4 regions of the Lysinibacillus sp. KU-BSD001 genome follow, and region 2 is predicted to be linked to each of the others. Evidence: riboswitches for the same ligand, from Rfam matches in the RefSeq annotation. Region 2 holds a riboswitch; each other region holds the start of a gene.
What was found. Region 2 has a riboswitch for cobalamin ahead of cobJ (precorrin-3B C(17)-methyltransferase). Riboswitches for the same ligand answer to the same signal wherever they lie in the genome.
Positions count from the first base shown of each region.

Region 1: it holds a riboswitch for cobalamin, as region 2 does, so the genes downstream of both, nikA (nickel ABC transporter substrate-binding protein) here and cobJ (precorrin-3B C(17)-methyltransferase) in region 2, are expected to answer to the same signal.
Region 3: it holds a riboswitch for cobalamin, as region 2 does, so the genes downstream of both, AAGS61_RS02650 (energy-coupling factor ABC transporter permease) here and cobJ (precorrin-3B C(17)-methyltransferase) in region 2, are expected to answer to the same signal.
Region 4: it holds a riboswitch for cobalamin, as region 2 does, so the genes downstream of both, AAGS61_RS04130 (ABC transporter substrate-binding protein) here and cobJ (precorrin-3B C(17)-methyltransferase) in region 2, are expected to answer to the same signal.

Region 1 is NZ_JBDQZI010000009.1:128,823-131,988, reverse strand. It holds gene nikB (nickel ABC transporter permease) at 1-316, opposite strand, end outside; gene nikA (nickel ABC transporter substrate-binding protein) at 321-1,919, opposite strand; cobalamin riboswitch at 2,333-2,512, opposite strand; gene AAGS61_RS13980 (nitric oxide synthase oxygenase) at 2,634-3,166, opposite strand, start outside.
Region 2 is NZ_JBDQZI010000008.1:136,905-140,070, forward strand. It holds gene AAGS61_RS13180 (pyridoxal phosphate-dependent aminotransferase) at 1-31, shown strand, start outside; gene AAGS61_RS13185 (histidine phosphatase family protein) at 15-590, shown strand; cobalamin riboswitch at 632-815, shown strand; gene cobJ (precorrin-3B C(17)-methyltransferase) at 1,237-2,862, shown strand; gene AAGS61_RS13195 (sirohydrochlorin chelatase) at 2,879-3,166, shown strand, end outside.
Region 3 is NZ_JBDQZI010000001.1:507,923-511,088, forward strand. It holds gene AAGS61_RS02635 (energy-coupling factor ABC transporter ATP-binding protein) at 1-128, opposite strand, end outside; gene cbiQ (cobalt ECF transporter T component CbiQ) at 129-920, opposite strand; gene AAGS61_RS02645 (energy-coupling factor ABC transporter substrate-binding protein) at 924-1,208, opposite strand; gene AAGS61_RS02650 (energy-coupling factor ABC transporter permease) at 1,210-1,953, opposite strand; cobalamin riboswitch at 2,080-2,258, opposite strand; gene AAGS61_RS02655 (FBP domain-containing protein) at 2,448-3,059, shown strand; gene AAGS61_RS02660 (nuclease-related domain-containing protein) at 3,129-3,166, shown strand, end outside.
Region 4 is NZ_JBDQZI010000002.1:183,273-186,438, forward strand. It holds gene AAGS61_RS04125 (FecCD family ABC transporter permease) at 1-982, opposite strand, end outside; gene AAGS61_RS04130 (ABC transporter substrate-binding protein) at 975-1,922, opposite strand; cobalamin riboswitch at 2,106-2,289, opposite strand; gene argS (arginine--tRNA ligase) at 2,543-3,166, opposite strand, start outside.

The DNA of each region.
Region 1 (3,166 bases), on a different contig from region 2:
CCGCTAGCTGCATCGTCACACTAAAACGGCTAAATAGTTCTTCACTTACCGCATTATTCGTCATAAAGGATGTCCCAAAATTAAACTGAATAGCACCTGATAGCCATTGTACGTACTGCGTGAACATAGGCTGATTTAGCCCATGTTCCTCACGTACTTGTTCCATCGCCTCTTCGGTTACAGGCAATTGATTAGCTTGAAAATATGCCTCTATTGGATCAACGGGCATCACACGTACTAAGAAGAAGGCAATGATTGTGATCCCCCATAGCGCTAGCACCATGCTCAGTAGACGTTTCGTTAAAAATTGCCCCATCTCATCACTTCATTTCATACAAATTGATTGGTACTTCGTATTGTTGTGGGGAGAATGTAATCGTTTCGAATACATCGTTCGCCACTAAATAATTTTGACGATATGAAATGGGCATGAAAATCGCTTCACTTTGAATCGTTTGAATAATACTTTCGTACAGCGCGTGACGCTGTGCTTCATCGGTTGAACGAATCACACGTGTAATATCATCTGTTAACTTTTCATTTGACTCGATACCCGCTTTCGCATAAAAACCGATTTGTTTTTCACCTGTCATTGTACGCAGGTACATATGCGGATCATAAGGCGCTCCCCATGTATCATTGAACATGAGATTATATTCGCCTTCTTTTGAACGCATATAGACTGTTTGACTTTCTTCCCCCATTAAATTGACTTCCACACCAATCTCTTTCCATATACCTTGCAAATATTCAAAGATGGCCTTATGCACTTGCTCACTGCTGTTATAAGGAACGGTCAGTGTCAGCGTTTCACCATTCTTGACTCGTATACCTGTCTTTTCATCCATTACCCAGCCTGCTTCATCCAAAATAGCAGCCGCTTTTTGTACGTCATAAGCATATGATTCTACTTCAATATCACTATAAGGGAAGCCTGGTGCAAATAATGAACGTGCTTCTTGCTCTAAACCGTTTAATACGTGCTCCACAATCGTTTGTCGATCAATTGCATGCTGTAATGCAATACGCACGGCCTTGTCTTGTGTCACGCCGTATGTTGTATTGAAAGATAAAATACGTGTCGATAAAGGCTCTGACACTTTTGTGACGTACTGATTATTTTGCTGTAATGTTGCAAATTCAGCTGGTACAAGCTGCCCACTACCAAAAATTAAATCGATATCCCCTTTTTCTAAGGCCATCATACGTGCTTGCGAATCGGCAATCACTTTTACTACTACTTTTTCAATCGACGGCTTTTTGCCCCAATAGTTTTCATTACGTGTAAATTCTGCATAACGATCTTGCTCATACGCAGTTAAAATCCATGGACCTGTACCGATTGCTTTTTCAATCCCATCTGCCGTACTACCACTTTTCGGGAATCCCGCGTCCCCTAGCATACGAAGCGGACGAATAAGTGATAACTCTTGTAGGAATGGATAATACGCCTCTTTCAAATGAATTTTTACCGTTGTGTTATCCACTACTTCTACTTGGTCAATAACAGTCACTACCTCTAACCAGCTATGTGCTGCACTATTTGCGATAACGGTATCAAAATTACGTTTTACATTTTCACCTGTGAGCAATGAACCATCGGAATATTGCACACCTTCACGTAGCTTGAATGTATAGATCTTCCCATCTGGTGACATGTCCCATGATTCCGCTAATCCTGGTGAAATCGTACCATCGTTTTCATACACCACTAACGGATCATACAACATTGCTTGGGCAAACATTTCATTTGGCGAGTATAAATGTGGATTCACTTCCCCAATATCCTTTGGCCAAGACATCACTAGTGTATTACTCGATTCCTTTGCAGATGTAGCTGTTGTTTGCTCATCATTACCACATGCTGTTAACAGCATCAATATCATCACTGATATAAATAAAATATAAATACGCTTCACTGTTATTCCTCCTATTTTCTAGAAAATGATTCTTATTATCATCCTGATTGATAAGTCATTTCACCGTATAGTAAACATCGTGTTTATGTATCCTTGTCATTTCTTGACTGAAAATGAAGTGAGAAATAATATCATTTTTCATAAATACTATTCCTTATCAATTGCTAAAATCACTACATACTTTCTCAGCGATTTACCTTTATCCCCTCCTTGCTTAAATTATGAATCCACTAAAACAGTAATGATTACTATTATCAATTAAATTATACACTTTTCATTTAAAATAACAATCTTCTTTTTCATTAACAAAAAAGCGCATAAAAAAATACACTTCCTAAGAGAAAGTGCATGGGTGCATAAGTAAATAAGCAAATTGAACATTTGCTTTACTTCGCACCTATCCTCGTAGGTTGAATCGGGCTTAATTTTTGGCAGGTTTCCTGGCTTATCATCAATGCTCCTCACACCTTCCCGTTATAAACAGTGGCTTCTATGTGATTTGCTCCGAATTACAGTTGCGGGACAGCGACGGACTTTCACCGTACTTCCCTTTTAAGCTAATTTGCATTAGCACCAAAAATCATTCAGTTTTATCGTTATGGAACAGTTTAACAAGAACAGGGGGAAATTTCTAGTTTATTTTGTTTGAAATTTCAAACAAAAGTATAAAAATAAAACAAAATAGCCCAGACAAATTGGGCTATGAATAGTTCGCTAATATGGATTTTTTTGATAAAAATAATTTGGTTTATGAATAATATTAGGAATCGGCTGATGGAAAATATGTGTCGTAGCCGGTGATATAGGTGGGATTAACCACGTCCAGTTGCCAGTGACATCACGATTGGATTTTCCTTCCTGTTCTTGAAACAGCTTAAATTGCTGTGCTGCTGTATGATGGTCGACAATGCTGACACCTGCCTCCTTAAAGGAATGCAGTACCGCAATGTTCAATTCTACTAAAGCGCGGTCCTTCCATAATGAACTATTTGTCTCACGCTTCAGCCCTATTACATCTGCTACCTTTGGCAAACAATTATAACGATTCGTATCTGCCAAATTGCGTGCGCCAATCTCTGTACCCATATACCAACCATTAAACGGCGCGGCCTCAAAATCAATGCCACCACAATTAAAACGCATACTCGAAATAATCGGCACCGCATACCATTTTAATTGTAGCTCTTGAAAGGCAGGATACTCAGGATGTGTAATGTCTACTTCCAGTACATACGATTTTGGAATCT
Region 2 (3,166 bases):
AGTATTTACTGACTATGTGCAAAACAATTAGAATTTATCGCCATGGTGAAACAGAGTGGAACAAGCAAGGGGTGTTACAAGGCTGGCTTGATTCACCTTTAACGGAATATGGCAAACAACAAGTGCAAGATGTGGACTGGCAACCGGATATCGTCTATGCAAGTGACTTACAACGTGCTATTTCTACTGCTACATGGATGTTTCCGAACATGGAAATTCATACAGACGCACGCCTTCGTGAAATTTATTTAGGTGATTGGCAAGGGCAGCCAATTGTACATCTTCAGCAACAAGTAAATTATCAATACTACAGCGAAGCACCTGAAAAATTTATCGCAGACTCACAAGAATCGTTTGAGCAAGTGGCAAATCGGTTACTCGCCTTTTTACAAAGCATCAAAGAAATCCCACAGCAACAGATTGCGGTTGTTTCGCACGGTGTAGCCATTGCCTGTTTACAATGGGCAATCGAGAAGCGTTCACTGGCGACATTATGGCAAAAGGGAATGCTTTCAGGTGGGGACTTTATTTCTTTGTATTTAGATGAGGAAGAGTGGTATTTGGAAAAAATAACTTTACAGAAAATTTAAAGACATGCTATACTAAAATCTGTTAAGATAAAACAATATATTGTATTAGTTCTAGCGAAGGTACTACTATATGTAGTTTAAAAGGGAAGAACGGTGTAAATCCGTCGCTGTCCCCGCAACTGTAAACGCTGACGATGACGAAAAATCCACTGTACTTTTGAGTATGGGAAGGAACGTCAAAGGATGAAGCGAAGCCAGGAGACCTGCCTACCTAGACGACTGTACATTTCTTCGGGGGATAGGAAATGGAGGCGGGTTCTTTTTTGACGTTTCCATTTCAAGCTACCTCATCGTGAGGTAGCTTTTTTATTTTGAATAAAAATTGCGTCACACTTATGACATGTGGACAATGCCTAGCTAGACGTATTTTTATTGTATCTTCCACCGTTTGAAAGAAGCGGCTCATCGCATAATGCCGATACGTCGACGAGCCAGTAAAAAGCGTGGTGTTCTCATACACCACCTTTTTTAGCAGATAGGGCAGAATCAGCTTTATGGATATCTGCATAAGAAAGACGATTAAAATTAGATAAAAGCAGCATCATAAAGTATTCCTCTGTCAAACGGGGCTACCTGCTTTATGATGCAAAACTTACTTTTCGCTGAGAGAAGCATAGGTGAGATAGGCTTTTTTATTGGAGGGGACATGTTGAAGAAAGGGAAAATATTCGTCGTTGGCTTTGGTCCTGGCGATTATGAACATATTACAAAACGTGCAGTTGATGCATTAAAACAGAGTGATTATATTATTGGCTATAAAACATATGTAGAACTGATCGAGCATTTAGTAACGGCGAAATCCATCGTAAGTACAGGGATGACAGAAGAGGTTTCACGTGCACAGGAGGCGGTACGACAAGCAGAGGCAGGTCATATTGTATCCGTTATTTCAAGCGGAGATGCTGGTGTATACGGCATGGCTGGACTTGTATATGAGGTACTAATCGAGCTTGGCTGGACAGAAAAAGACGGCATAGCAGTAGAAGTGGTCCCAGGCATTTCAGCGATTAACTCGTGTGCGAGCTTGCTTGGTGCCCCAGTGATGCACGATGCCTGTACGATTAGCTTAAGTGACCACTTAACACCATGGACAGTCATTGAAAAACGTATTGAAGCAGCAGCGATGGCTGATTTTGTCGTTGCCTTTTACAATCCGAAAAGTGGACGTCGTACAAGGCAAATTGTCGAGGCACAACGGATTCTATTAAAATATCGTTCACCTGCAACACCAGTAGGTTTAGTGAAAAGTGCTTACCGTGAAAGTCAGAATATTGTGCTAACAACACTTGCTGAAATGCTAGAGCATGATATCGGCATGCTCACAACAGTAGTAGTGGGCAATTCATCGACATTCTTCTACGATAATAAAATAATTACGCCACGTGGTTACCAGCGCAAATATACATTAGGCGAGGATGTACAACCGTTAAAACCGCACCAGCGTTTACGAAAAGAAAATGAACCGTGGGCACTGGATCAGCAAACAGGTGAAGCCCAAACGGGTTTTGAAAAAATAACGGTGCCTGCTCCAGAAAAGCCAAAAAAAAGTGCATTGGAAATGGCGCAGATGGCATTAAAGCTTGTCGGTGGTGAACCATCTGTATTAGTGCAACAAAAAGTAGAGTCGATTTTTGAATTTGCGGTTAGTCCGGGCGTAGCGAATAAAATGCTTACCCCCCAACAAATGATGCTGTTAGCCGAAATTGTTGGTGAACAAGGGACGCTTGAATATACGCCGGAGCATCGTATGCTAGTAAAAGTGCCAACTGAGCAGCCAGATGAGCTCGTTGCACGTTTACGTGAGGTCGGTTTACTTGTTTTACCGATTGGCGATGTGCTCAATATAAAGGCATGTGATTTTTGCTATGGCGAAAAAGCAGAGTCCATTCCATATGCAGAGGAAATTGCCCAAACGCTTGGTGGGATGAAGCTACCGAAGGAATTGCATGTCGGCTTTAATGGTTGCGGAATGGCTTGCTACCGCGCTGTTTTTGATGATATCGGCATTGTGTATCGCAAGAAGAAATTTGATTTATTTATTGGGGCAAAGCCGGTTGGACGAACAGCTCATGCAGCACAGCCTGTTGCAGAGGGGCTTGAACCGGAGGAACTAGTACCGCTATTAACGAAAATCATTGAAGAATATAAGCAGCATGCTCATCCGAACGAGCGCTTGTTCAAGTACTTTAAACGTGTGAAAAAAATATTGCATTATACATATCACGATATGAGCTGCAAAATCGAAGTAGAGCCAGCTCCATGTGGTGATTAACGAAAGGGAGACTGAAATGAAATCCATTTTATTTGTAGGGCATGGAAGTCGATTAGCAGCAGGAAATGAGGAAATCCAGCGCTTTGTAGATAAAATACGCCCAGACTTAGAGGATCAATTTTTAGTGGAGACGTGTTTCTTGGAGTTGTCACGACCTTCGATACCAGAAGGAATTGAAGCATGTATTCAAAAAGGTGCGAAAGAAGTATATGTAGTACCCATCATTTTATTGCATGCGGGTCATTCTAAACTACATATCCCGGCAGAAATTCAAGATGCGATCGAAAAGTATCCAAATGTGAAA
Region 3 (3,166 bases), on a different contig from region 2:
GAGCCATTTTCCCCTAAAATTCCAATTTTCCGGTTCATCGGAATCGTGAGTGACAAATCCTCCAACGCTTTTGTCCCATCAGGATAGCAATAATCTACATGTTGTAACGTAAAATAAGCGTTGTTCATTTAAAGTCCTCCTTGTAGCCACATAATGCCAATAATACTACTACCATAAAGTCCTAGTATCCATGCCATTTGCTTGTTCCACTGCTTATGCTCACAAAATGCTATAGGTACAATAAAGCAATCAATGGTACGTGCATGCATCGCAAGTGTGAGCTGCTCATTTCGTACAAGAAGCGATTGTAGCATGGCCACAATTAAAGAGCTTAGCGAACGAAAGCTAACTTTTATGCCCGTATAGCCTAGTCGTGCCTGTTGCGCTGTGTAAAGTTGCTGTGCACAGCTTAAAAATAAAAAAATGAAACGATACGTTAATTCGATGAGTTCTATTAAAATCGCTGGCACATGGAGCTTTTGAAGCAACTGGCTCAACTCGTAAACAGGCGTTGTAAGAATTAAAAAATACAAGCTTGTAATTGCACCAGATGCGGTAAATAAAATCGTAATGGCACGTTTGACATCAGATTCCAGCAGAAAAATGTTGAAGTTGCCAATCGAATGGTACCAAATCACATCAACCGGCATCGCAGGCGCAGTAGAAAATGACAGGACAATTGCTATGACACCTGTCACACTAAAACCGAGTGGTGTGATCAGTAATTTACTATAAACACTAACAGGAATACGAGCCATGCCTACAATCAGAACACTCATTACCGCAATTGTCCAGCAAGCAATGGCAATATCTCTCGTGATTGTCACAATCAATAATGCGCAAACGGCTAATAATGCTTTTTGTGCTGCGGGTACATGAGCAAGTCGGTTAATATAGGCGTATTGGTCAATCGCTATCATGGATTATTCATTTTTTGAAGGATTCGCACGACCGCGCATAAATCCAACAAAGTAGCCGATAATCGCAGCTCCGATTGCTGCTTGTAATACGAATAATAAGCTTTCAATTTCTCCGCTTGGTGGCTCCCAAATTGCATGAAACCAAGGCTCATAATCCGTTGCAATTTCTGTAATTGCTTCTTCTGCTTCCCCGTCAGCCCCACCAAATTCAGCATCTTGTAGGAAAATAATCGGGAAAATCGCTAATGCAACGACAATCGCTAATAATAATAGATTTTTCTTTAGCATCTTAATTCTCCTTCGGTTGTAAAATACGTAAGCTTGTTAATTCACGCACATTGTATTTTTGTAAGAAATTCATGACAATCACTGTCAGTAAGCCTTCACTAATTGCTAAAGGAACTTGAGTTAAAGCAAAAATGCCGCCAAATTTTTGGAAAGAAGCGACAAAGCCACCAACTTCAGCAGGGAAAGCTAATGCTAATTGAATCGATGTCATCACATATGTACCAAGATCGCCTAGCGTTGCTGCTAAAAATACGGCAATGGAGAAAGACAGACCAAGCTTTGTCGCACCCTTGTAAACACCGTAAGCAATAAATGGTCCAACGACTGCCATGGAAAAAATATTAGCGCCAAGTGTTGTAAGTCCACCATGTGCAAGTAGCAATGATTGGAATAATAAAACGATTGTGCCCATGACACTCATCACTAGTGGTCCAAATAAAATAGAACCAAGTCCTACCCCTGTTGGATGTGAACAGCTTCCTGTAACAGATGGAATCTTTAATGCCGATAAAACGAAAGTAAATGCTCCCGATAAAGCAAGTAACATTTTACTATCCGGATGTTCTTTGACAATTTTTTGAATCGAACGTAAACCAAGAATTAAGAAAGGTAAGCTGATAGCGAACCAGAAAATCGCCCAAGCAATCGGTAAATACCCCTCCATAATATGCATGGCATATGCTTGTTTCGGAATAAATAGTAGAACGATGCCGAAATAAAGCAATTTAGTCAATAGGTTTTTCATGTTTCATTCTCCTTTTGTTATTTTATGACGAAAAAGTGCATAAAAAAATACACTTTCTAGGAGAAAAGTGCACGATGAAAAAAGCAACTAAGCGTTGCTTCTATTCGTACCTATCCTCGTAGGTTGAATGGCGTTTAATTTTTGGCAGGTCTCCTGGCTTATCATCAACGCTTCTCACACCTTCCCGTTTAAAAACAGTGGCTGTGTTGTGAGTCACTCCGAAATTACAGTTGCGGGACAGCATCGGCCTTTCACCGATTTCCCTTTTAAGCTAAATCTATAGCACCAAAAATCATTCAGTTGTCGTCATTGAAAAATAGTCTAACAGTTTTGAAAACTTTTTTCTAGTTCTTTTTTGGTTACTAAGAGAAATATGTACTAGAATGACATATTCGGAAATAGGAAACGCTATTGAAAGAAATGTTTGAATACAAGCTAACTATTATTTCCCCTCTACCCAAAAAACGTAGTAAAATGAGGGCGGAGGGATAAACATGAACGTATTTCAAATGCATTTAGTTGAAAAGCAAACAATGAAATTATTAAATAGTATCGCAACAACAAAGGATGAAAGCGTATTAAATGCCGTACGTGGTGTAATCGATACAACATTAACAGAGGCGGATGTACCGCGCTTTATTATTGATGATGTGTTAGTCGTGAAAGAGCGCCAACAGCTTGAGCCATTTATGACGTTTGTTAAATTAAACGTAGCGCCATTTCCTGACATAACAGAGCAAGTAGTGAAGCGTCTATGGAAAAAAGATAAAAAAGTGAAGGCGCCAAAAATAACAGATCCTCTTGTAACATTTGTGTCATGGGATGATACAACAACGCGTTCACGTTATTTTGTGTATGAGCAAGAAGGCCAATTAGTAGGTGTCAAAGGTGTCCTTGCTATGGAAAAAACGCAAGGGATTTGTGCCCTCTGTCAGCAACATAAGGATGTGTCCCTTTTCACCACAAAGGAAAAAGGCAATGTTGAGGGAACGTATAAAACCTATAGTCAGTATATTTGTGCGGATACAATTAGCTGTGAACGAAATATTGATTCAGCCGAAAAGTTGCAAAGCTTTATGGAAACCGTAAGACCAAAAACGCGCTAAATTTTTATTTTCGATGAAAGTAGTGATACCACGTTTATTTTGTGCTACGCTCGCCATGAGGTGGTTGTCTTGATTTTAATTGAACGGGATGAATCATTTAAAATAAG
Region 4 (3,166 bases), on a different contig from region 2:
TACGTTGCTTAAAGAAAATATAGGCAAATACTGGTGCACCGATAAATGATGTAATGACTCCAATCGGTAATTCTGTCGGTGCAATAATGGTCCGTGATACAAGATCGCAAATGACAAGTAAACTTGCGCCATTTAAAAATGAAATCAGAAGCAAATGACGATGGTCTGCCCCTAAAATCATCCGCACCATATGCGGGACAACTAGTCCGACGAAACCAATCGTGCCGGATACCGCTACAGCGGCACCCGTTAACATCGAGCCACCAATCAAAATAATATACTTACTTCGTTTGACATCGACCCCTAAATATTTTGCGCGTTCTTCGCCATAAATCATTGCATTTAACTCGCGACGATTAAACCAAAGAATAATGGTGCCTATAATGACAAACGGTAAAATCATTTTGACATATGGCCAGCCGCGCATGGACACACTCCCTAACAGCCAGCCCATAATCGAACGAAGCTCTTCGCCAGTAAGTGCAATCATCAGTGAAATACAGGAGCCTAAAAACGAACTAAATATAATCCCTGTTAAAATTAATGTCTCCATTTTCATTGTCCGGTCTACTACTCGTGCAAAGCCTAAAACAATTAAAAGCGTCACTAAAGCGCCTGCCATACTAAAAACAGGCAATGTAAACAGACCCAATATCGGAATCGAGACACTAAAGAATAATGTAAAAACAGCACCTACTGATGCACCGGATGAAATCCCAAGTGTATATGGATCAGCAAGCGGATTTTTGAGCAAGCCTTGAAACGCTGCACCGGCAATTGCCAGTGAGGCGCCGACTAATGCAGCAAGTATGACGCGCGGCATTCGAATATGCCATAAAATACTATAAGCGGTTGGATTAGCTTCCCCGTCCCACAATGTAGAAAGCGGAACAGATACGGAACCAATCGATATCCCACACCATATACTCACTAGTAAAATAGCGATAGAAAGTATATAGGCCGCTATATATTTTTTAGTCATTAAAGACCTCTGGATAAATTGCTTTTGCGATTGATTCAACACCATCTGCAATACGTGGACCTTGACGACTTGTTGTATTGCCATCTACAACTGTTAATGCATTATTTTTTACAGCTGTCATGTTCGCAAAGGCTGGGTTGTTTTTAATTGTTACATCATCCCCCTCATAAGTGAAAATGATGGAATCTGGATTTGCTGCAAGGAATTGCTCAGGGCTATACATCGGCCATCCCTCTTCTTTTACGGCATTTTCAACATGAATGAACTTCAGCATTTCATTCATAAATGTATTTTGCCCAACCACATAAATATTAGGTGCTCCTCCAACAACCATAAAGGCTGTTTTTGGTTCAACTCCTTCTAATTTCGCTTCAATATCTGATAGTTTTGTTTTAATAGATGAGATGACTTCTTCCGCCTCATCCTCTTTTCCTGTTAATGTACCTACTACTTCAATCGTGTCATATGTTTCTTCAAAGGTTTCTGCATTGTCAACAACGAATACAGTAATACCTGATGCCTCTAATTGTGCAATCGCACCTTCACTTGAAAACATGCTTGATTCATGTGCAAAGACAATATCCGGCTGTAATGAAACAATTGTTTCGACATTATATTCAATACCACCTACACGCGTTTTATCCGCTACTTGTTCAGGATAGTTGTCATTGTCATTCACACCGACGATTTCTTCATCTAGGCCAAGACCAAATAAAATCTCTGTATTGGATGGTGTTAACGACACGATACGGTCTGGTGCTTCTTCTAATGTAATTTCATTGCCTAGTGCATCTACAGCTGTTACTGGAAAGACTGTCTCATTATTTTCCTCTACAACGACAGCACCTTCCTTTTGTTGTGTTTCCTTTTCTGTTCCACATGCTACAAGCATACTTAATGCAAGTGTTGCTGATGCGGCTAACTGCCAAAACTTCTTCATTTGTTGTTCCTCCTATTATGCGAAAATATCCCTTTTATCCAATAAACCTAAGATGGTGGCACGTTTGTAAAAATAGATAAATTTGTAAATAAAAAAAGTCTCTCTAGTACGAGAGACTTTGGAAAAGGCTAACATTACGTATAACATCTATACTCAAAAGCCACCTTCCTATCCTCGTAGGTTATCTTGGTGTTCATAAAGGCAGGTCTCCTGGCTTATGCATCAAACGCTGGCTTATCCCTTCCCGAATGAATCAGTGGTTTTTTATAAGCAAGCTAGCAGTTACAGTGGCGGGACCGCGTCGGATTTACACCGACTTCCCTATTATCTTTGCACGTGGCAAAGAACCTTTACTACTTATCAAATTGTCTAACATTTCTATTATAGCTGAAATCTTCGTTTTGAAAAGAATAATTTTCTGAAAACTCTATTGTAGTGCTGCTTATGCACTCCCCAAATACGTCGCAAAAATTAATAAAAGCCACCCATAAAGGATGGCTTTCGATGATTACACCTTTTCAGGTGTGCTTACGCCAATTAGTTTTAGGGCGTTTGTAGCTGTCGGCTATGCCTTTCGCTACAGAACAGAACAATGAAAGATTGCATTCGCTTTTTATTGATTACATCTTTTCAGGTGCACTTACCCCGATTAGTTTTAGGGCATTCGCTAATGTTGTTTTTACGGCTGTAATTAACGCTAAGCGTGCTTCTGTTAACTCTTTGTTGTCTTGGTTAATTACTTTTTCAGCATTATAGAAGCTGTGGAACGTTGCCGCTAAGTCTTGAATGTAGTTGGCAATACGGTGTGGTGTGCGATGTTTTGCTGCATCTGCCACGACTTGCGGGAATGCCCCTACTTTTTTCAGTACCTCTTCTTCTTTTTCTGCTGTTAGTAAACCAAGGTTATCAAGTGAAGCCGCATAGCCTTGCTCCCCTGCTGCGCGTAAAATTGACGCAATACGTGCATGTGCATATTGTGCATAGTACACAGGATTTTCATTTGATTGTGATACCGCTAAATCAAGGTCGAAATCCATATGCGAGTCGCCTGCTGTTTTCACGAAGAAGTAACGAACTGCATCTAAGCCTACTTCTTCTACTAATTCACGCATCGTTACCGCATTACCCGTACGCTTCGACATTTTAAATTTCTCGCCGTTTTTGTACAGCTGTACCATTTGGATAATATCTACTTCTAATGTGCCGCGATTATAGCCAAGCGCCTCAATTGCTGCTTTCATACG